DNA from 3 places in the Streptomyces lacaronensis genome. Region 1 is predicted to be linked to each of the others. Evidence: riboswitches for the same ligand, from Rfam matches in the RefSeq annotation. Region 1 holds a riboswitch; each other region holds the start of a gene.

Region 1 (10,325 bases):
GTCCTTGGCCTTGTGGTGCTTCTTGGCCTTGTGCTGCTTCTTCGGCGGGTCCGTGTTCACGACGACGACCGGGTCCGGCTCGGCGAGGGTGACGTTCCCGCAGTTGGAACCGAGGTTGGTGTCGCCAGTCGGGGCGGCGGCGCCGGTGACCAGGGTGGTGCCGGTGGCCGTGCCGCAGTCGCTGGCCTGGATGACCGAACCGCTGCTGTTGGCGAAGTTGACGCAGTCCGAGCCGAGGTTGATGTCGCTGGTGGTGGCGGCGCCGCCGAGGTTGCTGGTGGCGCCGGTCGCCGTCTCACAGAGGTTTCGCTGAGCCCCGCTGGACTGCGGGAAGAGGCCATGGGCACTCGCGCTGCCTGCGCCACCGACCACCATTGTGCCCGCGGCCGCCGCGGCCATGAGAGCTGCCTTCTTACCGATCTGCATTGTTCTGGTGCCTCCATATCGGGTTCTCCGCGAATAAATCCGCAGACACCTCTTGAACGATATTTCCAGAGGCCTGGATCCGGGAATACTCGAAGCATCACCCATCCGCCACAGTAAAGGTATATTCAGCCGTCCGTGGAAACGAAAAAATGAACGCGGCCCCGGGGGAAATTTCCCCAAGGCCGTGTTCATGCCGAGCGGATGTGTCCGGAGCTCGGTGGCGGGTTCCGGAATTCGGTGTTTCAGGACCGCTGACGCTTTCCCTGGCCACCGCTCTTGCCGCTCTTCTTGCCGTTCGCGCTCTTCCCCTCAGTTCCGTCCTGGGGGTCGGTGCCTGCGGCATTGACGCAGTTGGTCTCGGTGGTGACGTCGGAGCCGGGGCCGATCGTGATCGGGCCCGTCACAGAGGTGGTGCGGCAGTTGTTGGTCTGCTTCGTGACCCCGCCCGACTCACTGACGTTGACGCAGTTGGTCCCGTTCTTGATTTCGGATCCGGGAGCCAGTGCGACGGTGATCGGACCGACGACGGAGTGGGTACGGCAGCGGTTCTCCTGCGTCGTCACACCCGATTCGGCGGTGTTGACGCAGTCGGTCTGATTGCTGATCTCGGTCGGGCCGGCCACCACGGTGACGGTGCCGATGACGGAACTGGTGGTGCAGCGATTGCTCTGCGTCCCGCCGTTGGCGCCCGCCGAGCGGCTGGGACCGGTTTCGGTGGCGTCGGCTCCGCCCGCACCGCCGATGAGCAGCGCGCCCACGGTCGCCGCTAGAAGCGCCGTCCTTTTGCGCTTGTGCATAAAGAGCCTCCAATCGGGCTTCGGATGCGGCACACTCAGCACCGTCACCGAAAAGCCTTTCTCATGGCAGCGGCCCTGGAAGAGGCTTCCAGGGCCGCGATTCCCAACGGGGGGATGCCTCATGGTGTTACCGCGGGCGGGAACACCATGAAAGGGTCAGCGACTCAGGGGGTGTCGTCGACGGCGATGTTCCCGCACTTGGAGCCGACGTAGGTGTCGCCCGTCGGGGCGGCGGCGCCGGTGACCAGCGTGATGCCGGTGGACGTGTCGCAGTCGTTGCCCTGGTAGACCGAACCGCTGCTGTTGGTGAAGTTGACGCAGTCCGAGCCGAGGTCGATGTCGCCGGTGGCGGCGGTGCCGCCGAGGTTGCTGGTGGCACCGGTGGCCGTGTCACAGTGGTTGCCCTGGTAGGCATAGTCGTCGTTCTGGGCCAGGGCACCGCCCGCGCCACCGATGACCAGAGCGCCGGCGGCCGCGGTCAGAAGAACTGCCTTCTTGCCGATGTTCACTTAAATCCTCCGTCTGGGTTGCTCCGCGAATTCACGGACGCATGACACAACGAAGCTCATCAGTTAAGGCTTCGGGCCGCCAGTCAGCTTCACCCGTCCGGCATAGTGCGGCTCTTCCGGTGCGTGTTATCCGAGAATCCCGCTAAGGGGGACCAACGCGAGCTCCATTTGGCCCAGCGGAATCTGAATCCCCTTTATGAGGAGGGGAGGAGGTTGGCTGCCGGGCCGCGATTGGGGCGGGACGAGGCGGAGGCACGGGGATGGTCCGCGGACGCTCGGCTGCCGGGCAACGGCCGCCCGACGGAGGCGGGTGACGGGGCGGCAGCGCACCGATGGCCATGTGACGGCCGGGAGACGGCCTCGCGCCGACCGACCGGGCCGCCCTGCCCCCGCCCCGGGACTTGTTCGACCGGTCGGACGAGTGATACATCCAGGCTCTACGACGCAGGAGTGAATGAGGCACAGTCACACCGACAGCTTCGCCGAACCGCAGCGCGGCGCGTGTTCACGCCGCTACGCTAAGTGCGCGAAGTGGTCGCCCGGGGGGCGCGGCGAATCAACGCCGGGAGGCGGGAGGAGAGACATGGGGCACTCACGAGGGGAAGGGACCCCTTCCGAGCTGATGGACGGGCTGCTCGCCCGTGCGCAGAACGGCTTCGAGATCGGCGAGGCGGTGCTGGCCCAGGCGCGAAGCGCCCTGATGCACCAGTCCGAGCTGCGGTCCTGTCGGCAGTGCAATGAGCGGTGCGGCCAGCTCGGGTACAGCACCTATCGGCATGTCTTCCTGCTCCCCGACGGCAGCAGCCTGCTGCTGTGGGAACTGGAGCACAACACGGGCGAGGGCGGCCGCCCGCTGTACGAGCTCTACGAGGACGAGGACGCCCTGACGCTGGCCGAGCGCCGCGTCCATGAGCGCCTCGGCGGCGCCCGCTGGGAGGAGCTCGACGGGTTACCGCTGTGGCTCCCGGACCAGCTGCTGCACACGGCCGAGCCGGTGGAGAGCTCCCGTGCGTATGTGGCCGACGATTCGGCCGACCACGCCCGTCGCGTCCTGCGCCGCGCGGAGAACGCCGACCGCCCGGGCGAGGAGACCGAGCGGCTGCTCGCCACCGCGTTCGCCCATGACATCGCCCTCGCGCCCAAGCCCCGGCGCCGCTCCGGCGGTCCCGACGCGACCTGGTGCCGCTTCTATGAGCACGCCTTCCTCCTCGCCGGAGGGGACGAGATCGTGCTGTGGGAGCTGGAGCACAATCTGACCCGTGACGGCCGGCTGGTGTGCGAGGTGTACCTCGACGAGGTCTCGGCGGAACTCGCGGCGGACCGCCACGCCCGCGCGCTGGGCGTCGACCTCTGACGTACGCGGGGCCTCCTGGCGTACGCGGGACCTCCTGGCGTACGCGGGGCCTCTGGCGTACGCAGGACCTCTGACGTACGCGGTATCTGACGCTTCCGTAGCCCGTCCGTAGCCCGCCGACCGGGGTCCTGGCGCGCTCACACCCCCGCATGCGTGGGGTCGACGAGACGCCTCGTGCGGCGCTCGGCACGCGTCCCCACCCGCCCAGCACCCGCTTGGCCGACACCGGCTCGCCTGGCGGCCCGTCAGCCGGAAGCCTGGTGACGGCGGTGACGGCGGTGACGCCGTGACGACCGCGCCGCCGTGCCGCTGTGACGGCGGCTGGGACGCGGACCAGGGAAGCGAGAGAAGCCGGTGCGGGTGCGAGGGAGCAGGGCTCGTACGGGCGCCCGTACGGAGGGCCGTACCGAGGGCCGTACGGAGCGGCGTACGGCCTGGCCCCGGCTGAGCCGCCCGCTCGCCCGCCGACCCGCCACCCGCCTCCGTACGCTCATCGACACCGGCGCCGCGGCCGGTGCCGCCGCCGACGCGTCCGCCGGGTCCGCCGCGGGGCCGGCTCCGGGCGAGGAGAGCGGTAAGGAGCCCCCGGGCCGCCGTATGGCCCGCTGGGTCCCCGCCGTCCTCGTCCTCGGCGGCATCGCCTTCGACCTGGCCGCCCCGCCCGGCTACACCGCCTCGCCCTTCTTCGCCGCCGCCCCCTTGGTCGCCGCGGCGCTCTTACCGCTGCGTCAGACCATCGGCACGGCCGTCGTCGCGGTCCTCGCCACCTGTCTGCTGGCGGAGTTGCACGGCGTGCGGGACCCGACCCAGGCGGCCACCGAGATCATCACGGTGGCGACCGTGACCGTGCTGGCGGTGGTGATCAACCGCGTCGTACGCCGCGGCTACCACCGGCTCGCCTCGGCGCGCGGTATCGCGGAGGCGGCCCAGCGCGCCGTCCTGCCCGCGCCGCCCGCCCGGCTCGCCGGACTGGAGATCGCCGCGCGTTACGTACCGGCGGAGAAGTACGCGGCGATCGGTGGTGACCTGTATGCCGTCCAGGACACCCCGCACGGTGTACGGCTGACCGTCGGGGACGTACGCGGCAAGGGGCTGGGGGCCGTGGAGGTCGTGGCGATCCTCCTGGGCTGCTTCCGGGAGGCGGCGGAGCAGGAGACGACCCTGGAGGCGCTCGTGGGCCGCCTGGAGCGGGCGCTGCAGCGCGAGGGCGCCCGGCGGGCCGACCTGGAGGTGGTCGAGGGGTTTACGACGGCCGTGGTGGCCGAAATTCCGCGCGGCGACTCCACCCTGCGGCTGATCAACCGCGGCCATCCGGCGCCGCTGCTCCTGGAGGAGGGCGGCGCGGTGCGTGCCCTGGAGCCGGAGGCGTCGGCGCTGCCGGTGGGGATGGGGGAGTTGGCGGGTTGGCCGGACCGGGTGATGGAGCTGATGTTCGCGGAGGGCGAGACGCTGCTGCTGTTCACGGACGGGGTGACGGAGGCCCGGGACCGCCATGGCGAGTTCTATGACCCGGAGGAGCGGCTGCGCGGTCGCCGCTTCGACGGTCCGCAGGAGCTGCTGGACGCCTTGGTGGCCGATGTCGAGCGCCATACGGGTGGCGGAACGCCGGACGACATGGCGCTGCTGGCGGTCCGTCGGACCCCGGCTCGCGGCAACGGGCGGGACAGCGCGCGGGACAGTAGGCGGGACAACGGTGAGGGGAACGACAGGGCGAACCCCACGCCGTCGTAGCCGACTGACCAACCAACCAACCGACCAACCAACCGCACCGCGATCGCATCGCATCGCACCACGCCGCACACCGTGCGTAACCGGCCGAGCCCCCTCCGCATAACAATTGACGCACGATCGATCCGTATGCGGTTTTGCCAAGTCTTGCCCAGCACGTCGACTCGCCCCTATCTGTCCCCTCTTGAGTGCTAAGTTCATGCCAAAGGTGCGCGGATTCCTCGGAACAGCTTGGAATCACATCGCGCTCTCTATTAACGTTCGATAACGCAGCGCGGTCGTCACAACCGTCGCAAGGGCGGCACCGTGCGCCGTCGCCGAATCCCGTACGCACAGCGGCAGTACCGCACCACCAGCAGCACCAAGGGAACCGGGGAACCAACAACCTTGGGGTGAATCGGGTCGAACCTGACCCGTAGGAGACCTTCCTGCTCCGAACCCGTCAGCTAACCCGGTAGGCGAGAGGGAAGGAAAGGAGTGCGCCTCCGTGGCGTCCAACAGGTCTGTCCTGGACGAGGCCCCGTATCGAACACGGGGAGGCGGTTTGGGGACCGCCACCGCCTACGGCCCCGGCTTCGACGCCGGCGGCGGGATGAGCTCAGGGGACGGCCGACTCGCCCCCGACGACCCTTACGCGTTCGCCCCCGACGACCGCTATGCGGATGAGGGCGCCTCCGAGGGCCCGGGTGCCGGATTCGAGGCCGAGACCTGGGAGGAGTGGAACCCCACCGAGGAGTCCATCGCTCCCGTACGCGGCCGGCACCGCGTTGCCAAACAGCGAGGCGGGACCATGGCACGCAGCGGCGCCGTCCTCGGGGTCGGCGTGATCGCGGCGGTCGGTGCGGGCGGTATGGCCAGCGCCAAGGACCGTCCCGCGCTCCCCATATCCATGCCGGACCTCGGCCATGTCGCCGATGAGGTGAAGGCCAGCCTGCCCGACGCCAAGGATCTGCCGGGGATCGGCTCCTGGGCGTCGGATGACAGCAGCGGCGCGCAGACCGCCGCCGCCCCGCTCTCCCAGGCCGGTCTGACCAGCGAGGACGAGCAGCGCGGCACCACCGACGCCGGTGAGGCGCTCCGCGCCCGCATCCTCCAGCAGGCCGAGAACCAGCAGAACGCGGCGGACGAGGACAGCCGCACCGCCGCGGCGCAGGCCGCCGCCAAGGAGGCCAGGGCCGCCGCGGACAAGGCCGCCGACCAGGCCGCGGAGGCGGTCGCCAAGCGGAAGGCCAAGGCTGCGGCGGAGAAGAAGGCCGCCGAGCAGCGGGCGAAGGAGGCGGCCGAGAAGAAGGCCGCGGCCGAGCGCCAGGCCAGACTCGCCGCCGCGTACACCCTCCCCGTCGGGTCGTACACCCTGACCGCCAGCTTCGGCCAGGCGGGCGACATGTGGTCGGCCGACCACACCGGCCAGGACTTCGCCGCCCCGACCGGCACCCCGGTCAAGGCGCTGCACGGCGGCACCATCACCCAGGCGGGCTGGGCCGGTTCGTACGGCTACCGCATCGTGCTGACCTTGAGCGACGGCACCGAGCTCTGGTTCTGCCACCTGTCGTCGATGGTGGTCACCTCCGGCAAGGTGTCGACGGGCGACGTCATCGCCCGCGTCGGCGCCACCGGCAATGTGACCGGCCCGCACCTCCACCTCGAGGTCCGGCCGGGCGGCGGCTCGCCGATCGACCCGATGCCCTGGCTGCGCCAGCACGGGCTGAACCCCTGATACCCCGGCGGCCCTGGCGCTCTCTCCCCCCTTGACGCCAGGGCCGCCGGTTTACGTGCCGATGGGGCTTTACGTCCCGATGGTCCATGGGGCTCTACGTGCCGACGGGGCTTTACGCGCCGAGGGGGCTTTACGTCCCGACGGGGCCGCCCCCCCAGGAACGCACGCGGGAACAACAGGCCGGAACAACCCCGTCCAGCCAACCGTTGTAAAGATGTATGGCTGACAACACACAGAAGATCGGTGACCTGTCCGTCTTCCCGCTCTCCCTCGGCGGGAACGTCTTCGGCTGGACCGCGAACGAGGCCGAGTCCTTCCGGGTGCTCGACGCCTACGTGGCGGCGGGCGGCAATTTCATCGACACCGCCGATGTCTACTCCGCCTGGGTACCGGGCAACGAGGGCGGCGAGTCCGAGACCATTCTCGGCAACTGGTTCGCCTCCCGCGGCAACCGCTCCGACATCGTCCTCGCCACCAAGGTGGGCGGCGGCTCCCCGGAGCCACGCGGGCTGACCTCGTCCGCCATCAAATCGGGCGTCGAGGAATCCCTCCAGCGGCTGCGCACCGACTACATCGACCTCTACTACACCCACTACGACGACCCGTCGGTGCCGGTGGAGGAGATCATCACCACCCTGGACGAGCTGGTCAGGGAGGGCAAGGTCCGCGAGATCGCCGCGTCCAACGTCGGCGCGGACCGCCTGGAGGCCCAGCTGACCTTCTCCACCCGGGAGAACCTGGCCCGCTACGTCGCCCTCCAGCCGCACTACAACCTGGTCTCGCGCGACACCTTCGAGGGCGAGCTGTCCGAGGTGGCCGCCCGCCACGACCTGGCGACGATTCCCTACTACTCCCTGGCGTCCGGCTTCCTCACCGGCAAGTACCGTCCGGGCACGGCCGTCGACAGCCCCCGCTCCACGGGCGCGGCCAAGCACCTGGAGACCGAGCGCGGCCAGAAGGTCCTCGCCGCCCTGGACGACGTCGCCGCCAACCACCGCACCGAGCCCGCCACGGTCGCCCTGGCCTGGCTCCTCGCCCAGCCCACAGTCGTGGCCTCCCTGGCCAGCGCCAGCTCCACCGACCAGCTCCCCGCCCTCCTGGCCTCGGTCGACCTCAAGCTGACCCAGCCGGAACTGGACCTGCTGACGTCGGCGTCGGACTGAGCGGAAGACGGGGCGGGACCGGGCCGTAGGACGGCGGGCGGGCGATATTGGAGCCCCGCCCGCCTGAGCCACCCGCACATACGTGACCGCTACGTACGCCCCAGGGCCCTTACGCGCCGACCGTCGAGGGGTGCCGCCGATCGGCAAGGGCCCAGGACGCGAGGGCAACGCCGCCGGCGACGGCGAAGACGGACGGCCAGGCCCCGATCTTCTTCGCCAGCGGATGCGACCCGGCGAACGCGGCGACATACGCCGCACTGAGCGCGGCGGCGGTCCCGTTCCCCGCCTTCTCCCGCCACCCCCGAGCGGCCACCGCCCCGGCAGCGGCCAGCGCAACACCACCCAAGGGCCGCTTCTTGGTCCACCGAGCCACCGAATACCCCCCGACCAACCCACCCGCAGCCACAACCCCCGCCGGCACTCCAGCCATCCCCATACCTCCCACTCCAAGGATCTCCTGGCCCCGACCCTACGCATCAGCCCGCGCAATGACCGCAGTCTGCCTGCCTGGGCTGTTACAGCTCGTCCTCTCCCGCAGTGTGGGGCATTAAGCGTTGTTCTGCCCTGTCTGTGCCTATATGTGAAGATTACGTAGATGCCGAACCGAGATAGTTGAACTCGTCCTCTACACCCGGCGTGTACGTAGAATGGCGCATCGTTAGCGATGGGCCGCCGTTCCCCCACACGGGCCCTACCTGTGGATAAGGAACGGAGTGCATGTCTTCTTCCACTTCCCTTCCTGCCAGTTGGCAGTACGACGTCCCTACCAGCGGAAGTGTGCACCTGCCTCCAGACGCTGGATACGCCAGGGCGTTAACCAACCAGGGGTATAGCTTCGAGGCTGCGGTCGCGGATCTAGTGGACAACTCGATCGACGCTGCCGCCGACGCCATCGTCGTGCACTTCCTCCGCGCACACGACCGCATTGTGTCGTTGCTGGTCCTCGACAATGGCCGCGGGATGGACGACGCAGGCCTGGACAGTGCCATGACGGTCGGGCGCCGCCGCGACTACGGGGGGCAAGCTCTCGGCATGTACGGCACCGGCCTGAAAGCCGCCTCGCTGTCACAGGCCCGCTCGCTCACCGTCATTAGCCGCACCAAACGCACCCGAGCGGTCGGCCGCAAGCTCACAGTGGAAGGTATCGAGGACGGCTTCCGCTGCGACACGGTCGAGCCAGCGTTCGCGCAACAGCAGATCGACGTATATGACGGTCTGATCGAGTGGCACGGAACGATCGTGCGCTGGGATCGGGTGCGTGCCTTTCAGACCGTGGCGCCTGGGCAGAGCGAGCAGTTCCTGTCCAAGGCCATTTCCCGGCTAGAGACGCATCTTGGGCTGTATCTGCATCGCTTCCTCGGCCGCGGACTCAACCTGGATATCGCCGTATGGGACGTGGCCACCGGAGAGGAAACGGACCACATCAGTGTGGACGCGCTTGACCCTTTCGGCTATAAGGTGCCTGGAAAGGCTGGCTACCCGAAGAAGTTCTTGGCACATGTCGAAGGCGTTGGCCCGATGGACCTGGAGGCACATATCTGGCCCGCCAAGTCGAATCTGGCGGGGTTCCGGCAGATCGGCACTGTAAGCGACAGGCAGGGCTTCTATTTCTACCGTAACGACCGGTTGGTGCAGGCAGGTGGTTGGAGCAACTTCCGGGGCCCTGAAGGGCATATGGTCCTTGCCCGTATAGCAGTGGATCTTCCTGTGGAAGAGAACGACGTTTTCAGCCTCACGGTGAAGAAGGACGGCGTCGAGGTGACGCCAGCGTTCACCAGTGGGGTGGATGAAGCTGTTGACGCAGTTGGCGATACCTTTCGGACGTATCTCGCTGACGCTCAGGCTGCGTACCGGGAGGGGATGTCACGTTCGGTTATCGAAAGGCCGGCAGTCATCGAACCCGGCAAGGGTTTTGATCCCAAGGTCAAGCGGGCCGTGCGTGAAGAATTGCCGCTCAAGTGTGCTGAGGACCCCATCCGCGTCGAGTGGACGGCTCTCCCCGAAGAGCAGTTCTTCCAGCTAGACCGCGAAAATCACGCCCTCCTGCTCAACAAGGAGTTCCGGGAAGACTTCAACGACGGGCGGAGGGGCGGCGCGAACGACGCTCCTGTCACTAAGACACTGCTGTACCTACTGCTCCAGGATTGCTTCGGTCTCGGCCGCTGGGAGAAGAAGCGAGCAGATCGCATCGAGTACTGGAACAGCATTCTACTCGCCGCCGTCCACGCTCAGCGTGAGCGCCGCAACCGGCCTAGCTCCTGATGCGTTGTCCTTTTTGACCAGAGGAAACTGACGTGACCGACGCCATTCTGCTGATCCACACCGAAGTCCTGAACGGCATGAGCGCCAGTCCCCGTCACTTCCAGAAGTGGGCTGAAGTCGCTGCCGAAGAGGACTTCCCCGACGCTGACCTCAGTGAGGAGACCTTCCGTGTACGTCTCGCCGAGGAAGCGCCTCATGGCGGGGCGCTCGTTGCTCTGTGGTCCCGGGCGCTGACAGTCTGGGACTTCGCGGAGGAGCCGCGCTGGTCGCCGGATACAGCGCCCCGTACCGATGATCGCCGCGCCGCGGTTTACGATCGGCTCCGTTTTGATGCCGACCTGCGCAAAGTACTCGATGCGATAGTGCCGG
Region 2 (10,325 bases), 1.9 Mb from region 1:
CGAACCAGCCCGCCTCGATGGCCTCGTCACGGCCCGCCACCCACATCCGCTCCCCCAGCACCTCACGCCAGACGGCCAGCACATCGCCCGCGGCGCCGGGGACGGCGTACACATGGCGGGCGCGGCCCTCGCCGCCCAGCAGCGAGACGCCCGCGCGCAGCTCCCAGTCCTCGTCGAAGTCGATGCGCGACTCCGGGTCGAACGGGATGTCGATCATGCCGTGGTCGGCGGTGACATAGAGCGCCGAGCGGGGCGGAAGGCTCTCGGCGAGCCGTTGGGCGAGCCCGTCGACATAGCGGAGCTGCTCGCGCCACTCGGGCGAGTCCACGCCGAAGCGGTGCCCTTTGCCGTCCACCTCGCTGTAGTACGTGTAGACGAGCGAGCGGCCCGCGGCGGCGAGCTGCTCGGCCGCGAGGTCCATCCGCTCCTCACCGGTGAGCCGCCCGTGGAAGGTGCCGCCGCTGAGCGCGACCTTGGTGAGCGGGGTCTCGGCGAAGGTCGGCGCGGAGACCTGGCAGGTGTGCACGCCCGCGACGTCGGCGAGCTGGAAGACGGTCGGATACGGCTGCCAGGCGTGCGGCTCCGTCCAGGGCTGCCAGCGCAGCTGGTTCATCAGCTGGCCGGTGTCCGGGTCCCGCACCGTGTAGCCGGGCAGGCCGTGGGCGCCGGGCGGCAGTCCGGTGCCCACCGAGGCGAGCGAGGTCGCGGTGGTGGACGGGAAACCGGCGGTGAGCGGCTCCCCCGAACCGTTCAGCGAACTGGGCAGCAGCGAGGTCAGAAAGGGCGCCTCGCCGGGGTGGGCGCGCAGCAGCTCCCAGCCGAGGCCGTCCACCAGGAAGACGCAGACGCGGTCGGCGGGGGCGAGCACGAGATCGGAGGAGAGCCCCGGGACCTGCTGGCCCGCGGCCACGGCGGGCAGCAGATCGGCGAGCGAGCCGGTGCCGTACCGCGGCAGGGGCGCGGAGCGGGGGTCGAGCGGGGTGGGCTCGGGCCAGAAGGAGGCGGTGGAGGGCAGCGGGCCGGTGGCGGGGCCGGACATCAGCGGCCGGTGTCCGGGGTGGCCGCGGTGGCCTCGGAGAGCGCCTGGGCGAAGGCGAGAGTCTGACGGACGGTGTCGGGGCCGTCCCCGGCCTCGCTGACGCGCAGGCTGAGGTCGTCGGCGGTGGAGGAGCCGGTGTAACCGTGGTCGGCCTCGCAGTTGGGGTCGCCGCAGGCGGCGGGCTCCAGGTCCAGGCGGCTGACGGCGCCCCAGCCGATGGTCAGCACGACCTCGCGGGGCAGCGTGCCCGGGGTGTACGACTCGGGGTTGGCGACGACGCGGCTGAGCACGACCGAGGAGATCCGCTGGAGCTTCACGGACTCGGTGGAGGTGGTGGCGTACGGCGACGGGGAGGTGCCGTCCGCGGCCTGCTCGTCGGTGTGGCTGACGATGAAGCGGTTGTCCGTGAGGACGAGGACCGTCACATGGCGGCGGACCTCGTTGGCATCGAAGGTGGTCTCCTGGTGGACCAGGTACGACACGATGGGCTCGCCGCCCACGGCGGCCTCCACCGCCTCGGCCACGAGTGCCGGGTAATAGCCACTGCGCTCGATCGCCGCGCGCAGCCCCTGGGTCGTCGTACCGGTCTTCGCCATGTGCACCATCCTACGGGGCGACGCCGACACGGGCGCCCGTGCCTGTCGAGGCTCGGACGACTCCCACCAAGGTTCGGACGACCGCACGCCAAGGTTCGGACGACTCGGCGGACAACAACTCAGCGGACAACTCGGAGGACGACTCCGCAGGGGGCCTCAGCAGGCGGCTCAGTAGGCGGGCATGTGGCGGGGGCCGAGGTCGGTGCGCGGGGGCGGCGGGGCGAGCCGCGCCGAGGCGCCCAGCACGGACAGGCCGTGCTGGGCGACGACGACGGGCTCGAGGTCGACGGCGACCATCTCGGGGTGGTCGTCCACCAGGCGGGACACCCTCAGCAGCAGCTCCTCCAGGGCCGCGGTGTCCACCGGCTTGGAGCCGCGCCAGCCGAACAGCAGCGGCGCGGTCCGGATGGACCGGATCAGCTCGGCGGCGTCCTGGCCGGTGACGGGGACGAGGCCGTGGGCGGTGTCGCCGAGCAGTTCGGACGGGGCACCGGCGAGCCCGAAGGAGAGCACGGCCCCGGCGGCGGGGTCAATGGCGGCCCGTACGACGGTGTCCACGCCGCGCGGTGCCATCCGCTGCACGACCAGCCCCAGCTCCTCGGGGCGGCCCAGGTAGTCGGTCAACTCGGCGTAGGCCCTGCGCAGTTCGGTCTCGCTGCCCAGCTCCAGCCGCACCCCGCCCAGGTCGGCGCGGTGGCGCAGATGAGAGGCGGTGGGCTTGAGCGCGACCGGGAAGCCGAGCCGCTCGGCGGCCCGTACGGCGGCGTCGGGGTCGGGCGCGGGGAGGGCGGGCAGCACGCTGACGCCGTAGCGGGCCAGCAGGCGCTGGGTGTCGGCGGCGGACAGCTCGACGCCGGGGCCCGTGCCGTCGAAGGCCCCGCCGCTCGTGGCTTCGCCGGTTCCGCCACCCACGCCATCGCCGATCCCGCCGCCCACGGCATGGCCGGTACCGGCACCCGGGCCGTCGCCGCCCGTGCCGTCGGCCGGGGCGAGCAGCACCTGGATGTCGGCGGCGGCGCCCGCCTCGTCGATGTCGTCGTATTCCGGCACCCGGCCGGGCTCGGCGGCCTCCTCCCGCCAGCGCGCGTACCGCACGGCCTCGGCGAGCGCCCGCACTGCCCGCTCGGCGGCGGGGTAGGCGGGGATCCGGCGGGTGCCGGGGGCGGGCTCACCGCCGGTGCCGGCCAGGGCCTGCGCGAGCTCCTGGATCTCCAGGTGGACCACCGCCACCGGTTTGGCCGGACCGGGCCCGGGAGCCTGCGCCGCCTCCCTTACGGCCGCGGCGAGGGCCTGAGCGCTGCCTTCGCCGACCCACGGGATGGCCGTGACGACCACGGCGTCGCAGGTGTCGTCGGCGAAGGCCTCGGTCAGGGCGCGCCGGAAGTCGTCCGGGGTGGCGTCCGTGGTCAGGTCGCGGGGCGGCAGCGGGCGGAGTTCCTCGGTGAGGCAGGCGTCGTAGGTGATCAGGCCGAGCGACTCGGAGTTGCCGAGGATGGCGACGCGCGGACCGGCGGGCAGCGGCTGGGAGGCGAGCAGCACCCCGGTGTCGGCGAGTTCGGTCACGGTGTCGACCCGGATGACGCCGGCCTGCCGCAGCAGATCGGAGACGGTGGCGTCCGGGATCCGGGTGGTGGGCACGGCGTGGCCGGTGGGGGCGCTGCCGGTGTGGCGGGCGCCCTTGACGACGACCACGGGCTTGACGGCCGCGGTGCGCCTGGCGAGCCGGGTGAACTTGCGGGGGTTGCCGATCGACTCCAGGTACATCAGGACGACGTCGGTGAGCGGATCGTCGTACCAGTACTGGAGCAGGTCGTTGCCCGAGACGTCGGCGCGGTTCCCGGCGGACACGAAGGTCGATATTCCGGCGATCCCGGCGAGGCTCGCCAGCCCGGCGCCGCGCCGGTTCAGCCCGGACAGCAGCGCGATGCCGATCGCCCCGGACTGGGTGAACAGTCCCAGCCGACCGGGGTTGGGCAGCTGCGGGGACAGGGAGGCGTTCAGCCGGACGCCGTCGGCGGTGTTGATGACGCCGAAGGCGTTGGGGCCGATGACGCGCATGCCGTAGGACCGGGCCTGGCGCACGAGGTCCCGCTGCCGGTCGCGGCCCTCGCCCCCGCTCTCGGCGTATCCGGCGGAGAGCACGACGAGCCCCTGGACGCCGTGGTCGCCGCATTCGGCCACGACGGCGGGCACCCGCTCGGCGGGGACGGCGACGACGGCCAGGTCCACGGGCTCCTCTATGGCACGCAGCGAGCGGTGGGCCGGGACGCCCTCGGGTTCCAGGCGCGTCATGTCGTCGGGGAAGGCGTGGTTGACGGCGTGGACGCGCCCCGTGAAACCGGCGTCCAGGAGGTTGCGCAGCACGGTGCGGCCGACGCCGCCGGGTGTACGGCTGGTGCCGATGACGGCCACGGAGCCGGGCGCGAGCAGCCGCTGGACGGACCGGGCCTCGGCACGCTGCTCACGGGCGCGCATGACGGCCAGGGAGCGGTCGGTGGGTTCGAGGTCGAACTCGAGGCGGACGACCCCGTCCTCGAAGCTGCGCTTCTGGGTGTAACCCGCGTCCGTGAACACCTTGATCATCTTGTTGTTGGCGGGCAGCACCTCGGCGGCGAACCGCCGGATGCCCCGTTCGCGCGCCACGGCGGCGATGTGTTCGAGGAGCGCGGAGGCCACCCCGCGGCCCTGGTGGGCGTCCTGGACGAGGAAGGCGACCTCGGCCTCGTCGGCGGGGGCCGCGGCCGGCATCCCCCGGCTGTCGATGCGGTCATACCGAACGGTGGCGATGAACTCATCCCCCACGATGGCCGCCAGGCCCACCCGGTCGACGTAGTCGTGGTGGGTGAAGCGGTGGACATCGCGGTCGGAGAGACGGGGGTAGGGCGCGAAGAAGCGGTAGTACTTCGACTCGTCCGAGACCCGCTCGTAGAAGCTGACCAGCCGCTGGGCGTCATCGGTGGTGATGGGACGGATCTGTGCCGTACCGCCGTCCCGGAGCACCACATCGGCTTCCCAGTGGGTCGGGTAGGCGTGATGGTCCGACGGGCTCCGCATGGGAGCCAGGGTACGGGCCCGCCCGGTCCGGATGGTGGACACCCTTGCGTCGGGGCCAAGTGTCGGGGGAAGGTCCGTATCGGGCCAGTCCGGGCATGGCCGGGCTCACTCGGACATCGTTCGGGTGAATCCGGACACCGTATGATTTTGGTCTAGACAACAGCACCGTCACACCTGAAGGGCAACACCATGGCTGAGCGCCGCGTCACCATCGGCTGGGCCGAGGGCCTGCACGCCCGCCCTGCGTCGATCTTCGTCCGGGCGGCCACCGCCGCCGGCGTCCCCATCACGATCGCCAAGGGCGACGGCACCCCGGTCAACGCCGCCTCCATGCTGGCCGTGCTCGGCCTGGGCGCCCAGGGCGGCGAGGAGGTCGTCCTCGCTTCCGACGCGGATGACGCCGAGGTCGCGCTCGACCGTCTGGCGAAGCTGGTGGCGGGGGGCCTCGAGGAGCTTCCCGAGACCGTCTGACCCCGGGAGGGCCCTGTCTGGAATTCCGGGGTGATTCCCGGGTGGTTTCAGGGATTCGGCACGGCGGGGCCGCGGTGGCCTTAATAGTCACCGCGGCCCCGCCGTTTTTCTGTTTTCGCGCACAGAATTCCCAAGGACTCCAAGGAGTTGTATACGGGAACTCTGTTAATTCCGGCCGCTCGCCGTGTTGACGGAATGTTTCGAAGTCCTCACCGGAATCGGGCGGCGCAGCCGGTATTCCGACAGCGCGCGCTCGGTGTGCGCCGTGGCGAGCGCCCGCGCGCGGTCGGCGTCGCCGCGCGCCACCGCGTCCACCAGCGCGCCGTGCTCCGCCCAGGACTCCACGGCCCGCCCGGCCGGATCGGGGCGCGCGGCGCCCTCGGGCGGCACGGGCCGCGGCCCGGGAGCGGCCGCGTACACCCACGCGGTCTTACGGCGCAGCTGGACGAGCAGCGCGGCCAGGCTCGGGCTGCCGGACGCCTGGGCGAGCGTCTCGTGGAACCAGTCGCCCAGCGGCCGCAGTTCGCCGAGCTGACCGCCCTGGGCCCGTTCCCGGCCGAGCCGGACCAGTCCGCGCAGCACCTTCAGATGGGCCTCGGTGCGGCGCTGTGCGGCCCGCGCGGCACCCAGCGGCTCCAGCAGCGCGCGGATGTCCAGCAGATCGGCCGCCTCGCGCTCGGAGGGCTGGGCGACGCAGGCCCCCGCGTGCCGCCGGGTCGTCACGAAGCCCTCGGACTCCAGGGTGCGCAGGGCCTCGCGGACCGGCACCCGGGAGACGCCGTAGCGCCGGGCGAGCAGTTCCTCGGTGAGGCGGCTGCCGGGCTGATACGCGCCGGAGACGATGTCGTCGCGAATCGCCGCGCAGACCGCGTGTGCCGAAATCCGGCGACCACCCTGGACCGCGTTCGTATCCCCGCTCACTTACGGTCCCGCATTGTCGAACCTCCGCCTTAACGCCCGCGAAACGCGGCCATGGAATGCGCGTTGAACGACTCTATTCCACGCGGACGCCATTTCCGATGGCGGGAAGCATTTCATGGCTATTTTTTGGTCAGGCGGGCGGTGGCACGCCGAAGGCCCCGTCCGGCGGACGGGGCCTTCTCGGAAGTCTCACGGGGTCTCGGGATCCCGGGATCGTGAGACCACGCGGCGTTCGCGTCGGACGCGACGGGTCAGACGTTGACGCCGTGCGTACGCAGGTACGACAGCGGGTCCATGTCCGAGCCGTAGTCCGGGCTGGTGCGGGCCTCGAAGTGCAGATGCGGTCCGGTGACGTTGCCGGTGGCGCCCGACAGGCCGATCTGCTGGCCCGGGGTGACCTTCTGGCCGACCGAGACGCTGATCGACGACAGGTGGGCGTACTGGGTGTACGTGCCGTCGTTCATCTTGATGACGACGTTGTTGCCGTAGGAGCCGCCCCAGCCCGCCTCGACGATCTCGCCCATGCCCACGGAGTGCACCGTGGTGCCGGTGGAGGCGTGGAAGTCGATGCCGGTGTGGCTGCCGGAGGACCACAGCCCGCTGGACGCCTGGTAGCCGGTGGAGACGTAGGAGCCGCTGATCGGCGACACGAAGGTGTTGAGGCGCTTGCGCTCGGCCTCGCGCGCGGCGCGCTCCTTGGCCTCGCGCTCGGCCTTGGCCTTCTTCGCCGCGGCCTCCGCCTTTCTGGCGGCCTCCTGGCGGGCGATCGCCTCTGCCTTGGCCTTGGCGGCGGCCTGCTCGGCGGCGGTCTCCTGGGACTGCGCCTGGGCCTCGATGTGGTCCGCGATCCCGTCGCCGATCACGATCGCCTGGGTCAGACCGGTCTGCTGGGGATCGGGGCCCCCGTCGGCCGCGAACGCCTGTCCGGTGATCCCGGCGACCACACCCGAGGCGACGGTCGTGATGCCCACGACGTTCGCACTCGTACGGATGTTGACCTTGGTGGTGCGGCGATGCTTCCCGGTGGCAGTGCGGGTGGACGCCATACTGAGGCGCACTCCTTTCCTTCCTTCTCGCCTACCGGGTTAGCTGACGGGTTCGGAGCAGGAAGGTCTCCTACGGACCCCTCCCCCGGCCGGGGAAGGCGCCCGATTCACCCCTGGGGACGTGTTGGGTCCCCGGCTCCCCTGGCTTGCGCCGTACGGGGACTCGGCGATGACTGTCCGGTGCCGCGGGTGCGGCGGGTCGCTGGCGAACAGCCGGACTGACGCTAAACGGGCCCGCTTTCGATCACCAAACGGTTCCGGTTTTTTGTTGCTCTCCCCACAAACCAAACAAGCAGTCAATCCCATAAATCGGGCAAGTCGGAAGGACCCCGGCGCCCTTACGGGGCCGGGGTCCTTCCGCTGTCGGCTCATGGACCGGACGTCTGCCGGACCGCCTGCCGGACCGTCGGCGAGCCGGCCGGACCGGCGGTTCCGCGCATGAATTCGGCCAACTCTCCTCGGCTCAGTTGGAGATGACGCGCACGTCGCCGATGCCCAGCGCGCGGACCGGCTCCTCGATCGCCGAGGCATCCCCGACCAGCACCGTGACCAGCCGGTCCGCCGGGAAGGCGCTCACCACCGCGGCGGTGGCCTCGACCGTGCCGGTCTCCGCCAGACGGGCGTACAACTGCGCCTGGAAGTCGTCCGGAAGATGCTGCTCGACCTGGTCGGCGAGGGTGTTCGCGACGGACGCCGCCGTCTCGTACTTCAGCGGGGCGACGCCCACCAGGTTCTGCACCGCGACATCGCGCTCGTCGTCGGTCAGCCCCTCCTCCTTCAGCGTGCGCAGCACCTTCCAGAGGTCGTCCAGCGCGGGGCCGGTGACCTCGGTGGCCACCGAGCCGCTGATCGCCAGCATCGAGGCGCCCGAGGAGCCGCCCGCGGGCGACGGGGGCCCGGAGCGCAGCACCTGGCCGAAGGCGCGCACCCCGTAGGTGTAGCCCTTCTCCTCGCGCAGCACGCGGTCGAGTCGGGAGGTGAGGGTGCCGCCCAGGCAGTACGTGCCGAGCACCTGCGCGGGCCAGACCCGGTCGTGACGGTCGGCGCCCACGCGCCCGATGAGCAGCTGGGTCTGCACCGCGCCCGGCCGGTCGACGATCACCACACGGCCGGTGTCGTCCGCGACGATCGGGGGAGCCGTGCGCGGCACGCCCGCCCCGCCCGTCCAGGCACCGAGGGTGTCGGCGAGCGCCCGGTCCAGGTCGACGCCGCCGAGGTCGCCCACGATGACGGCGGTGGCGGTGGAGGGGCGGAGATGCGCCTCGTAGAAGGCCCGCACGGCCGCGGCGTCGATGCCCTCGATGGTCTCCTGGGTGCCCTGACGCGGCCGGGACATCCGCGACTCGGCCGGGAAGAGCTCCGCGGAGAGGGCCATGGAGGCGCGGCGGGCCGGGTTGGCCAGCTCATGGGGGATCTCGTCCAGCCGGTTGCGCACCAGCCGCTCGACCTCGCCGTCCGGGAAGGCGGGGGCGCGCAGCGCGTCGGCCAGCAGACCGAGCGCCTTGGGCAGCCGGGAGGCCGGGACCTCCAGGGAGACGCGGACGCCGGCGTGGTCGGCGTGGGCGTCCAGCGTGGCACCGCAGCGCTCGAGCTCGGCGGCGAACTCCTCGGCGTCGTGCTTGTCGGTGCCCTCCGACAGGGCGCGCGCCATGATCGTGGCGACGCCTTCGAGCCCGGCCGGCTCGGCGTCCAGCGGCGCCTCCAGGTTGATCTCGACGGCGACGACCTGCTGACCGGGGCGGTGGCAGCGCAGCACGGTGAGGCCGTTGGGCAGCTCACCGCGCTCGGGGGCCGGGAACGCCCACGGCCTGGGGGCGCCGCCCTTGGGCTGCGGGTGGAAGGTCATGGTCGCGGTGACGGCGTCGCTCACTGGGCCGCCTCCCCTTCTGCGTCGGTCTCGGCGGCTTCGGCGGTGTCGGCTGCGTCCTCGGCGCCCTGGACGGGCTCGTAGACCAGCACGGCGCGGTTGTCGGGGCGCAGCCGCGCCGCGGCCACGGCCCGCACCTCCTCGGGGCTGATGTCGAGCACCCGCTCCACGGCGGTCAGCGCCAGCTGCGGGTCGCCGAAGAGCACCGCGTAACGGCAGAGCTCGTCGGCCCGGCCGCCGACCGTGGCCAGCCGGTCCAGCCACTCGCGCTCGATCTGCGCCTGGGCGCGCTCCATCTCCTGCGGCGTCGGCCCCTCCTCGGCGAAGCGGGCCAGCTCCTCGTCGACGGCGGCCTCGATCGCGGGCACCTCGACCCCGCCGGAGGTCTTCACGTCCAGCCAGCCCAGCGAGGGGGCGCCCGACAGCCGCAGCAGGCCGAACCCGGCGGCCACGGCGGTGCGGTCGCGGCGCACCAGGCGGTTGTGGAGCCGGGAGGACTCGCCGCCGCCGAGGACGGTCAGCGCCAGGTCGGCGGCGTCGGCCTCACGGGTGCCGTCGTGCGGCAGCCGGTAGGCGGCCATCAGTGCGCGGGCCGGGACCTCCTCCTCCACGACCTCGCGCAGCTGACCGCCGATCACCTCCGCGAGCGTGCCGTCGCGCGGCGGCCGCTTGCCATCGTGGGAGGGGATGGAGCCGAAGTACTTCTCGATCCAGGCGAGCGTCTGCTCGGGGTCGATGTCGCCGACGATCGACAGCACGGCGTTGTTGGGGGCGTAGTAGGTGCGGAAGAACTCCCGCGCGTCCTCCAGGGAGGCCGCGTCCAGGTCGGCCATGGAGCCGATCGGGGTGTGGTGGTACGGGTGGCCCTCGGGGTACGCCATGGCGACGAGCTTCTCGAAGGCGGTGCCGTACGGGACGTTGTCGTACCGCTGGCGGCGCTCGTTCTTGACGACGTCGCGCTGGTTCTCCAGGCTCTCCTCGTCCAGCGCGGTCAGGAGGGACCCCATCCGGTCGGCCTCCAGCCACAGGGCGAGCTCGACCTGGTGGGCGGGCATGGTCTCGAAGTAATTGGTGCGCTCGAAGCTGGTCGTGCCGTTGAGTGAGCCGCCGGCCCCCTGCACCAGCTCGAAGTGGCCGTTGCCGGTGACCTGCGCCGAGCCCTGGAACATCAGGTGCTCGAAGAGGTGCGCCAGGCCGGTGCGCCCCTTGACCTCATGGCGCGAGCCGACGTCGTACCACAGACAGACCGCGGCGACCGGGGTCAGATGGTCCTCGGAGAGCACCACGCGCAGGCCATTGGCCAGGCGGTGCTCAGTCGCTTTCAAGCCGCC
Region 3 (10,325 bases), 1.1 Mb from region 1:
CCCACCGGGCCGTACCCCGACAGCACGACGGAGGGTTCGGGCCCGGTTTCGGCTTCGCGTGGCATGCGGCCAGTCTGCCTTGTGTCACCAGGCCGGGACCGGGGACGGCTATGCGGGGCGGGTCGTCGTCGGGGACTGCTGTACGGGCCGGGCCGGGACCGGGGACCGCTACGCCGGGCGGGCCGCCCCCGCGAAGGGCATGTCCGCCACGGAGGCCAACCGGACCGGGGCCCCGGGGCGCGGGGCGTGGATCATGCGGCCGCCGCCGATGTAGAGGCCGACATGGCTGACACCGGAGTAGAAGAAGACCAGGTCGCCGGGGGCCAGTTGATCGCGGGTGACGCGCTGACCGGCGTTGATCTGGGTGTACGTGGTGCGGGGCAGGGCCACCCCGGCGGCGCGCCAGGCGGCCTGGGTGAGCCCCGAGCAGTCATAGCCGTGGGGACCGGTGGCGCCCCACACATACGGCTTGCCGAGGGCCGCGTACGCGTAGGAGACGGCGCGGGCGGCGCGGCCCGTGGCGGGGGCGAGGGAGTCGGCGGCCTTGTCGCCGCCCCGCGCCGCCAGCAGGCGCTGCCGCTGCTCGAGGGTCAGCCGGCCGAGGAGGCGATCGGCGGCGGCGAGCTTCTCCTGGACGGTCCGCTTGTGGTGGGCGGCGGCCGTCCGGGAGGCGCGCAGAGCGGCGAGGCGGTCGGCCGCCTCGCCGCGGACCTGGCGTAATTTCCGCTCCTGACGGCCGATCGTGGCGATCAGGGCGGCCTGGCGGCTCCCCGCGCGCTCGGCGAGCGAGGCGCGCTGAAGGTACTGGTCGGGGGAGGAGGACAGGGCGAGCTGGAGGGCCGGGGCGATCGTCCCCGAGCGGTACTGGGCGGTGGCGAAGGCGCCGAGGGCGTTGCGCGCGGTGTTGAGCCGGGTGGTGCGGCGGGCGGCCTGGTCGCGCAGCGCCTCCAGCGTCCGGCGGGCCTTGTCGGCCTTCTCCCTCGCGCCGTTGTACTTCTCGGTGGCCTCCTCGGCCTCTCGCTGGTACTCATCGACCTTCGCCTTCACCTGAGCGGGGGTGAGGCGGTTCTCGGCGTGTCCGGTGCCGTCGAGGAGGGTGGCGGACGCGGCGCCGGTGAGGGCGAGGAGCGCGGCCGCGCGGGCGGTGCTGCTGGTGAGCGAGCGCTGCTTGGGCTTCCTGTGCGACGCCACTGCGGCGGTTCACCTGGTCTTTCTTGGGCAGTCCAGTTCGGGCGATCCAGGACATTCCGCAGATCCTGGACCCTTGTGGGGAGCGGACGGGCAGGTGGCAGTCCGCCATGAGGCGGGGACCCTCGGTTGACGGGAAGCGGACTGCCACCTGGAGGAGGAAGCTAGGCCGGAAAGCGGGGGCGTGCGGGGGATTGAACGGGAGTGCACGGATTTCGTCGATCCGGTGACGACTGATGATCGCCCGGCGAGTGGGGCGGTCGGGAGTGTGGGGCGGCCGTGATCGAAGCGGCGATAGGCCCCCACCCGAGTGCCGGACGATGATATGCGCGCGGCTAGTCTCCGGAGCCATGGACGTACTCATTCACGTGTTCGTCGGCCTCCACATCGTCGGCATCGGCGCGCTGCTCGGTGGCTTCTTCTCGCAGCTCAAAGCCGCGCGCGCGGGCGAGGCCCGGATGATCCCGGCGATGCTGCACGGCGCGCTGACCATGCTGGTGACCGGCGTGGCGCTGGTCGGGCTCAACCAGGCGGACGACAACAGCGTCAATACCGTCAAAATCGGTATCAAGCTGGCGCTATTGGTCGTCATCCTCGGCCTGGTCTATGTGAAGCGCGACGAGGAGAAGGTAGAGTCGGCCGCCTTCGGCGCGGTGGGCGCCTTGACAACGGCAAACATCTTCATCGCCGTGCTGTGGACCTGACGAACGAATGTTCTGGGGGTAACCCAAGGCAATTGCGACACGATCCCGAGGCAACCGTTTGCACTCGCGAGCTGTCTTAGTAAAGAACGAGGCAGTCGAGAGGAGTGGCCAATGGGGGTAGTGGGGGCAGTCAGAAGTCATAGGCGGCGCGTGGGCGTCGCGCTGGGGCTGGCGGGGATGGCGGTGCCGCTCGCGGTGGCCGTCGCCGGTCCGGCGCAGGCTCAGGCGCGGCCGCTGGGCCGGTCGGCCGGCACGGTGACACCGGTGAGCATGGCCGCGTCGTCGTGCACGACCACCGCCGGGCCGTACCAGAGGCAGGCCGAGCGGTTCCTGGGCCGTCCCGTGGACGGACGGCAGTCGCGGGCGGACTGTCTCGCGATCCAGAAGTTCCAGATCGACCACGGCGTCAGCCCGACGATCGGCTACGCGGGCCCGATCACCTCGGGCGTGATGAGCCTCATCAGCGCCCAGAAAGCCGCCGGGCACAATCCGAACGCGGCGAGGAAGTGCCCCACCAACAGGGGCCGTATCGCCTGTGTGGACCTCACCCGCCAGCTGAGCTGGGTCCAGGACGGCTCCCGGCTGGTCTACGGACCGGTGCCGGTGCGGTCCGGGCGGGACGGCTTCGAGACCCGCACCGGGCTGAAGAAGGTCTACTGGCGGAACATCGACCACTGGTCGACGCTCTACAAGGTCGCCATGCCCTACAGCCAGTTCTTCGACGGCGGCCAGGCGTTTCACTCGATCGCCGGCAGCGTATGGTCCCCGCCCGGCTCCCATGGCTGCGTCAACATGCGTAAGGGCGACGCCAAGAAGTACTGGAGCCTGCTGAAGAACGGCGACGACGTGTACGTCTACGGGCGCAAGCCCGGCACCTGAGCCACTGACGGCGCCGAGAGGCGCTGACGGCGCCGCTGAGCCGATGACGATGCCGCTGCCCGGGGTCCGCCCCCGGGCAGCGGCATCGTCGGGATCAGGGGCCCTACGAGGGCCGCACGCTCCCGTAGATCGGCATCTCCGTGATCGGCGCCTTCTTCACCACATCGCCCGGCTTCGGCGCGTGGATCATCATCCCGTCGCCGATGTAGAGGCCGACATGGCTGATGTCGTCGTAGAAGAAGACGAGATCGCCCGGCTGGAGTTGGGACGTCGAGACGCGCGTACCGGCCTTCACCTGGTCCCAGGTGGTGCGCGGCAGCGAGATCCCGGCGGACTTCCAGGCCGCCTGCGTCAGCCCGGAGCAGTCGAAGGAGCTGGGCCCGGTGGCGCCCCAGACGTACGGCTTGCCGAGCTGCGCCTTGGCGAAGGCGATGGCCTGGGCCGCCTTGGAGCTGTTGGCCGGGACAGAGGGCGTGGAGGGCGCCGTCGAACCGGAGCCACCCGCGTTCTGCTCCTGCTGCTTCTTGCGCGCGGCCGCCTCCTGCCGCTGCTTCTCGGCCAGCTCGGCGGCCTTACGGCGGGCCTCTTCCGCCTTCTTCTTCTCGATCGCCGCCAGTCGCGCCTTCTCCTTGGCGGTCAGATTCGCCAGCAGCCGCCGGGCCTCGGTCAGCTTGTCCTGGACGGTCTTCTTCTGGACCTTCAGCTGCTTCTGGGACGCGGTCAGCGAGGCAAGGCTCTCGGCGGCCTTACCGCGCTCCTTGGCGGCCTTCACCCGCTGCTTCTGGAAGTCGTCGACGGCCTGCTTCTGCCGACCGGTCATCCGGTCGATCAGATGCGACTGGTCGAAGACGTCCTGCGGATCGTTGGAGAACAGCAGGGTCGCGGCGGAGCGGGCCATTCCGCCGTCCCGGTACTGGGCGGTGGCGTAGGTGCCGAGCATGCGCCGCGCCTCGTTGAGCTTCTCGGTGCGCTGGGCGACGGAGTCCAGCAGCTTGTCGACCTTGGCCCGCTGCTGGTCGGTGCGCTCCTTGGCGGCGTTGTAGCGCTGGGTGGCGGTCTCCGCCTGGTGGTAGAGGGTGTCGACCTTCTCCTTCACCTTCTCGATCGACTGGGCGGCCGGCTTGGGATCGGTGGGCGCGGCGTTGGCCGACTGGGAGAGGAGGGTGACGGATGCGAGGGCGGCGGTGGTGAACCCGACGGCCGTACGGCGGCTGTGACCCGTGAGCGGGGCGGGTATTCGGCTCCGCGGCTTGCGGTGCGACGCCAAGGGAGGCGACTCCTTCCGTGGACCGCCTACCGGGTTAGCTGACGGGTTCGGGCGGTACGGAAGGTTGCCCTACGGCCGTGTCCGGACGGCACCGTGTGCGCCGTACCGTTTCGGGCCGATTCACCCCGGTCTTGCGTTGTTGGGTCCCCGGCTCCGGGCGCCTCACGGCGTAACCGGACTCGGCGGAGGCGCCCGTGCCGACGTGGTTCGCCGACGGATCTTCCGGGCCGCCTGACGCAGGACGGTAGCCAACACGTGGGGCTCCTGTGAAGACTGGTGGCCGTTTTGCCCGAAACCGTTTCGTGATGTTCGTACGTCGGCTGTCAGTGGGGCGGCCTAGACTCGGGGAGCGATGAGCAGCCTCTTTGACGACAGCTTCCTGGCGGACCTCGGGCCTTCTCAGGACGAGGAGCGGCCACCGCCGCCCGAGGATTCGGCACACCCTGGCCACGGTGGCGCCGAGGACGTGCCGCATCACCTCTTCAGCGGCGATTTCGACGCGCCCGTGCCCCGGGAGGCCCACTACCGGGACGGCGCGCCCCGGCCCGCCGTGGACCCGTCCGCGCTGCTCGAGGGGTTGAACGAGCAGCAGAGGGCCGCCGTGGAGCACACCGGCTCGCCGCTGCTGATCGTCGCGGGCGCCGGCTCCGGCAAGACCCGGGTGCTCACCCATCGCATCGCCTATCTGCTCGGCGCCCGCTCCACCCACCCCGGCCAGATCCTCGCCATCACCTTCACCAACAAGGCGGCGGGCGAGATGAAGGAGCGCGTCGAGGAGCTCGTCGGCCCGCGGGCCAACGCCATGTGGGTGTCCACCTTCCACAGCGCCTGCGTCCGCATCCTGCGCCGGGAGTCGAAGAAGCTGGGCTTCACCTCGTCGTTCTCGATCTACGACGCGGCCGACTCCAAGCGGCTGATGTCGCTGGTCTGCCGGGATCTGGACCTCGACCCCAAGCGGTTCCCGCCGAAGTCCTTCAGCGCCAAGATCTCCAACCTCAAGAACGAGCTGATTGACGAGGAGACCTTCGCCGAGCAGGCGGCAGGGGGCACCTCCCGGACGGAGTCCGGGGGAAGTTTTGAGAAATCGCTGGCCGAGGCGTATGCGATGTACCAGGCGCGGCTTCGCGAGGCCAACGCGCTGGACTTCGACGACATCATCATGACCACGGTCAATCTGCTCCAGGCGTTCCCGGACGTCGCCGAGCACTACCGCCGCCGCTTCCGGCACGTCCTGGTGGACGAGTACCAGGACACCAACCACGCGCAGTACACACTCGTGCGCGAGCTGGTGGGCACCGACACCGAGGAGACCACGGCCGCCGAGCTGTGCGTCGTGGGCGACGCCGACCAGTCGATCTACGCCTTCCGGGGCGCCACGATCCGTAACATCCTCCAGTTCGAGGAGGACTACCCCACCGCGCGGACGATCCTCCTCGAGCAGAACTACCGCTCGACCCAGACCATCCTGAGCGCGGCCAACGCGGTCATCGAGCGCAATGAGAACCGCCGCCCGAAGAACCTGTGGACGGACGCCGGCGCCGGGGCCGAGATCACCGGCTATGTGGCCGACACCGAGCACGACGAGGCCCAGTTCGTCGCCGACGAGATCGACCGGCTGACGGACGCGGGCGACGCCAAGGCCGGGGACGTGGCGGTCTTCTACCGCACCAATGCCCAGTCCCGTGTCTTCGAAGAGGTCTTCATCCGCGTCGGGCTGCCGTACAAGGTCGTCGGCGGGGTGCGCTTCTATGAGCGCAAGGAGGTCCGGGACGTCCTCGCGTATCTGCGGGTGCTGGCCAACCCCGAGGACTCCGTCCCGCTCCGCCGCATCCTGAACGTGCCCAAGCGCGGCATCGGCGAGCGCGCGGAGGCCATGATCGACGCGCTGTCGCTGCGCGAGAAGATCACCTTCCCGCAGGCGCTGCGCCGGGTTGACGAGGCGTACGGCATGGCGGCCCGCTCGGCCAACGCCGTCAAGCGGTTCAACACGCTCATGGAGGAGCTCCACACCATCGTGGAGTCCGGGGCGGGCCCGGCCACCGTCCTGGAGGCGGTGCTGGAGCGCACCGGCTATCTGGCCGAGCTCCAGGCGTCCACCGATCCGCAGGACGAGACCCGGATCGAGAACCTCCAGGAGCTCGCCGCCGTGGCCCTGGAGTTCGAGCAGGACCGCGGCGAGGAGAACCCCGGCACCCTCGCGGACTTCCTGGAGCAGGTCGCGCTCGTCGCCGACTCCGACCAGATCCCCGACGAGGACACCGAGGGCTCCGGCGTGATCACGCTGATGACCCTGCACACGGCGAAGGGCCTGGAGTTCCCGGTCGTCTTCCTCAGCGGCATGGAGGACGGCGTCTTCCCGCATATGCGGGCGCTCGGCCAGACCAAGGAGCTGGAGGAGGAGCGGCGGCTGGCCTATGTCGGGATCACCCGGGCCCGCGAGCGGCTCTATCTGACCCGCTCGACGATGCGCAGCGCCTGGGGACAGCCCGCGTACAACCCGCCGTCCCGCTTCCTGGAGGAGATCCCGGACCAGTATGTGCGCTGGCGGCGCACCGGGCCCGCCACCCCGTCCGCGTCCATGGGCGGCATCGCCTCGACCCCGCCGTCGGGGCTGTCGTCCGGTCTGTCGACGTCGCGTTCGCGCACCGGGGGCGGCGGGTTCGCCACCCGGCGGGCCAAGGAGCGCCCGGTGGTCGCCCTGGCCATCGGGGACCGGGTCACCCATGACTCGTTCGGGCTCGGCACGGTGGTGGCGGTCAAGGGCAGCGGGGACAACGCGGAGGCGACGATCGATTTCGGCGACGAGAAGCCGAAGCGGCTGCTGCTGCGGTACGCACCGGTGGAGAAGCTGTAGGGGGGCGCAGGCCGTGCGAGCGTCGCGCGGCGCGGCGGTGGCGCGCCACGGCGGTGGCCCCGGATCAGGTCGGGTCGAGGCCCTTGCCGCGCAGCCAGGGCAGCGGGTCAATGGCCGCGCCACCGCCGGGGTGGACCTCGAAGTGCAGATGCGGGCCGGTGGAGTTACCGGAGTTCCCGGAGTACGCGATGGTCTCCCCGGCCTTGACGGTTCCTGAGCGGATCTTGGCGCTGCTGAGGTGGCAGTACCAGGTCTCCGTGCCGTCCGGGCTGGTCAGAACGACCATATTGCCGTAGGCGTCGTTCCACTGCGCCTTTACGGTGCCGTCGGTGGCGGCCATCACGGGCGTCCCGTAGCTCACCGGGAAGTCGATGCCGGTGTGCACCGACATCCAGTTGATACCGGCCTGGCCGAACTGGGCGCTCAGGCCGTGCTGGGCGACGGGCAGCGCGAACTTCGGGCGCAGCGCTTCCTTGCGCGCCGCCTCGGCGGCCTTGCGCTTCTTCTCGGCGGCCTGGCGCGCCTGGAGGTCGATCCGTTCCTGGGCGCGGCTGGTGCGGTCGCGGAAGTCGTCGGCGTCCTCGCGGACCCCGGCGAGCTGGGAGTCCAGCTTGCTGTTGGCGACGGAGGGCTTCACGGGGGGCGCGGTGTCGGCGGCGGCCTGAGTGGTGGACTCGTCCTTCTTGTCGCTTCCCACGCCGCTGACCGAGGCGGCGGCCACGGCGGTGACGCCCAGGGCGCAGACGGAGGGGACGGCGACGGTGAGGAGCGCGGAGCGCTTGGGGCGGGACGACGGGGTACGGCGGCGGCCGCGGCTCACCTCCCGGCGAGAGGAGGGGGCGGATTCCCGCATGACCGCCGCCTCGGGTTCAGGTTCCGCTTCGGGACCGGGGTCGTACGGCTGGTCGGGCTCGTCGACCGACTCGAAGACGGCGGTGTGCTCGAACGCGCCGGGCTGCTCGGGGATGACGGCCTGCTCGAACGCGGCGGTCTGGTCGAACGCGGCGGCGTTCGGCTCGAAGACGGTCGTCTGGTCGTAGGCGTTGGACTCGTGCTCGGGCTGGTCGAGCCCTGTCTGATCGAGCCCTGTCTGATCGAGTCCTGTCTGATCGAAGCCGGGGTGGTGGTCGAGCCCCTGCTGGTCGAACCCCGGCTGGTTCAGCCCCGAGTGGTCGTACCGCGCCTCGTCCACGGTCCCGTAGACGGAGGTGTCCCAGACCTGGGTCTGACCGGTGTCCACGCCCGAGGTGTACGCCTCGGCCTCGTACCCCGCGCCGTGGTCCCACTGATCCGGCAGCTCGGTGTGGCCGGTGGCGCCCGTGTCCCAGGCGCCGATATCCCACTGGGCGCCGGTGTCGGCGTCCTGCTGGGCGGGGATTCCGGTCGGCAGGTGATAGCCGGAGGCGGCCCACATCGCGGTGGTGTCGTAGGCGCCGGAGTCGTAATGGGCGGCCGTGTCGTGGTGGCCGGTGTCGTGGCCCAGGTCGTAGTGGCCGGTGGCGTACGACCCGGTCGGGTGGTGCTGGTCGACCGTGGTCCACTGCGAGGCGTCGTACTGACCGCTGTGGGCGCCCTGCCCGGCGTCGTACGCGCCCGGAAGCGCGCCGAAGAGCGGATCGCTGTCGCCGTAGAGCGGGTCACTGTCCCCGTAGGCGGTGGCCAGATGGGCGAAGTTGCCGGTGGAGTACCCGTCGTACCCGTCGTACCCGACGACGCCGTGCGCTGTGTCCTGCCGCTGACCGTAAGCCTCGTCGTACGGATACGAGGCGTCGGGAGCGGGGACGGTCGGAGAGGCCCCCGACGGGTGACGGTCGTTCACCACCACTTCTCTTTCGCCTCGGCTGCAGGAGAATTAGCGGCGACTGTACCCGGCAGTACGCGGCAGCGACAATCTTCCGTGAGTTTTGAGCATCTCGGCAAAGGGCATTTGGTCGTCTTTCGGCTGACTGTACGTGCTTCCTTGGCCGGATGTTCGATTGGCGTTCGGCAATTCCGAGGCTTCTGAACCCTCGGGAACCGCGCTGGAGGCGTCCGCCGGCGCCTCGTCGGCGGCGTTCAGGGCCTCGCGGATGCGGGCGGCCATGGAGAAATGCACCGCCAGGGCGAGATGTCCGATTCCGTTGACGCGGATGTTCTGGGAGATCACATCCAGATGGTCTATCCGGGCCGTCTCCTTCGGGATCATCAACTGATCCACATCGCTCCAGAAAGCGATGAATCGCGTACGGCAATCGGGGGCAGGCTGCCGCAACTCCGTTATCACCGGGGAGTCCGGGCACATCTGACGCACGAGTGGATGTACGGACAACAGGGGCGCGATACGTGTGCCGCCGTGCGGGGTGCCGAGCGTCACCAGGGTATGGACGCGGGCGTCACCGCCGAGACGCTGGACGTAGTAACGGGCGATCAGGCCGCCCGGGCTGTGCCCGATGGTCTCCACCTGGCCGTGGCCGGTGCGGACGCAGACCTCCTCGATATGGCGGCCGAGCAGCGCGGCGGCGGTGCGGAGGTCGCACAGCAGCGGCGAGTAGTTGAGCGCCTCGATGTGCTGACGACCGTGGCGGCCGACCTCCCGCGATGCGGCGCACGAGAGACGGCTGGAAACTCCCCCCCCGAACGCCCTCGTGGGCAGCCGTTTGCTTCGCTCGTGCCGGTCGGGGTCATGGGTCCCGGTCAGGGCGACGACTTCGGCCGCACGGTGGCCCGATGCCCGGCGCCGCGCGGTGAATGGCGCTGTGACCGCATGACGCGGGACCGCCCGTCGCACCGCGGCGCCCTGCGGCTCGTGGCGGCGCTGCGCGGTGCGACGGTCCCCGCTGCGGCTCCCCTGATGTGGCCGGCCCGAGCGTATGCGGCGCCCGCGCGGCGGATGCGCGGTGTGCGGTGTGCGATGCGCGCGGATGCGGATGCGGATGCGGATGCAGGTACGGGTACGGGTACGGCCTTCAGTGAACGTGTCCCACGTGTGATTTCCCCCTCGCGGCGCGCCGCGAAACTGCCGGGTAGGGGATGCTGGGGATAACGTTCGTTCACGTCGAGGTGGGCAAGGGCGCGACGGTTTGGAGGCTGCGATGGGTGTGACCGGTCCGATCCGTGTGGTGGTGGCCAAGCCGGGGCTGGACGGCCATGACCGTGGGGCGAAGGTGATCGCGCGGGCACTGCGCGACGCGGGCATGGAGGTCATCTACACCGGGCTCCACCAGACCCCCGAGCAGATCGTCGACACCGCGATCCAGGAGGACGCCGACGCGATCGGGCTGTCCATCCTGTCCGGTGCCCATATGACCCTGTTCGCCAAGGTGCTGGAGCTGCTGCGGGAGCACGACGCGGAGGACATCAAGGTCTTCGGCGGCGGAATCATCCCCGATGCGGATATCCCCCCGCTCAAGGAGCAGGGCGTCGCCGAGATCTTCACTCCGGGCGCGACCACGAC

Evidence for each region. Region 1 has a riboswitch for cyclic di-AMP ahead of ACMTAK_RS23800 (M23 family metallopeptidase). Riboswitches for the same ligand answer to the same signal wherever they lie in the genome.
Region 2: another riboswitch for cyclic di-AMP. It lies ahead of ACMTAK_RS15480 (M23 family metallopeptidase); the one in region 1 lies ahead of ACMTAK_RS23800 (M23 family metallopeptidase).
Region 3: another riboswitch for cyclic di-AMP. It lies ahead of ACMTAK_RS29100 (C40 family peptidase); the one in region 1 lies ahead of ACMTAK_RS23800 (M23 family metallopeptidase).

Annotation. Positions count from the first base shown of each region.
Region 1 covers NZ_JBLHDK010000003.1:5,546,304-5,556,628, reverse strand. The annotation lists gene ACMTAK_RS23825 (hypothetical protein) at 1-426, opposite strand, end outside; gene ACMTAK_RS23820 (hypothetical protein) at 669-1,223, opposite strand; gene ACMTAK_RS23815 (hypothetical protein) at 1,388-1,732, opposite strand; gene ACMTAK_RS23810 (DUF6227 family protein) at 2,316-3,086, shown strand; gene ACMTAK_RS23805 (PP2C family protein-serine/threonine phosphatase) at 3,447-4,817, shown strand; cyclic di-AMP (ydaO/yuaA leader) riboswitch at 5,155-5,290, shown strand; gene ACMTAK_RS23800 (M23 family metallopeptidase) at 5,302-6,531, shown strand; gene ACMTAK_RS23795 (aldo/keto reductase) at 6,750-7,694, shown strand; gene ACMTAK_RS23790 (hypothetical protein) at 7,804-8,124, opposite strand; gene ACMTAK_RS23785 (ATP-binding protein) at 8,412-9,956, shown strand; gene ACMTAK_RS23780 (Z1 domain-containing protein) at 9,989-10,325, shown strand, end outside.
Region 2 covers NZ_JBLHDK010000003.1:3,670,841-3,681,165, forward strand. The annotation lists gene ACMTAK_RS15455 (alkaline phosphatase family protein) at 1-1,039, opposite strand, end outside; gene ACMTAK_RS15460 (DUF5998 family protein) at 1,039-1,635, opposite strand; gene ACMTAK_RS15465 (bifunctional acetate--CoA ligase family protein/GNAT family N-acetyltransferase) at 1,804-4,689, opposite strand; gene ACMTAK_RS15470 (HPr family phosphocarrier protein) at 4,879-5,160, shown strand; gene ACMTAK_RS15475 (GntR family transcriptional regulator) at 5,326-6,081, opposite strand; gene ACMTAK_RS15480 (M23 family metallopeptidase) at 6,333-7,127, opposite strand; cyclic di-AMP (ydaO/yuaA leader) riboswitch at 7,142-7,306, opposite strand; gene ACMTAK_RS15485 (M16 family metallopeptidase) at 7,591-8,973, opposite strand; gene ACMTAK_RS15490 (M16 family metallopeptidase) at 8,994-10,325, opposite strand, start outside.
Region 3 covers NZ_JBLHDK010000003.1:6,691,769-6,702,093, forward strand. The annotation lists gene ACMTAK_RS29080 (homoserine dehydrogenase) at 1-65, opposite strand, end outside; gene ACMTAK_RS29085 (C40 family peptidase) at 169-1,191, opposite strand; gene ACMTAK_RS29090 (hypothetical protein) at 1,539-1,892, shown strand; gene ACMTAK_RS29095 (L,D-transpeptidase) at 2,004-2,771, shown strand; gene ACMTAK_RS29100 (C40 family peptidase) at 2,875-4,038, opposite strand; cyclic di-AMP (ydaO/yuaA leader) riboswitch at 4,047-4,233, opposite strand; gene pcrA (DNA helicase PcrA) at 4,391-6,892, shown strand; gene ACMTAK_RS29110 (M23 family metallopeptidase) at 6,957-8,711, opposite strand; gene ACMTAK_RS29115 (lipase family alpha/beta hydrolase) at 8,745-9,659, opposite strand; gene ACMTAK_RS29120 (cobalamin B12-binding domain-containing protein) at 9,964-10,325, shown strand, end outside.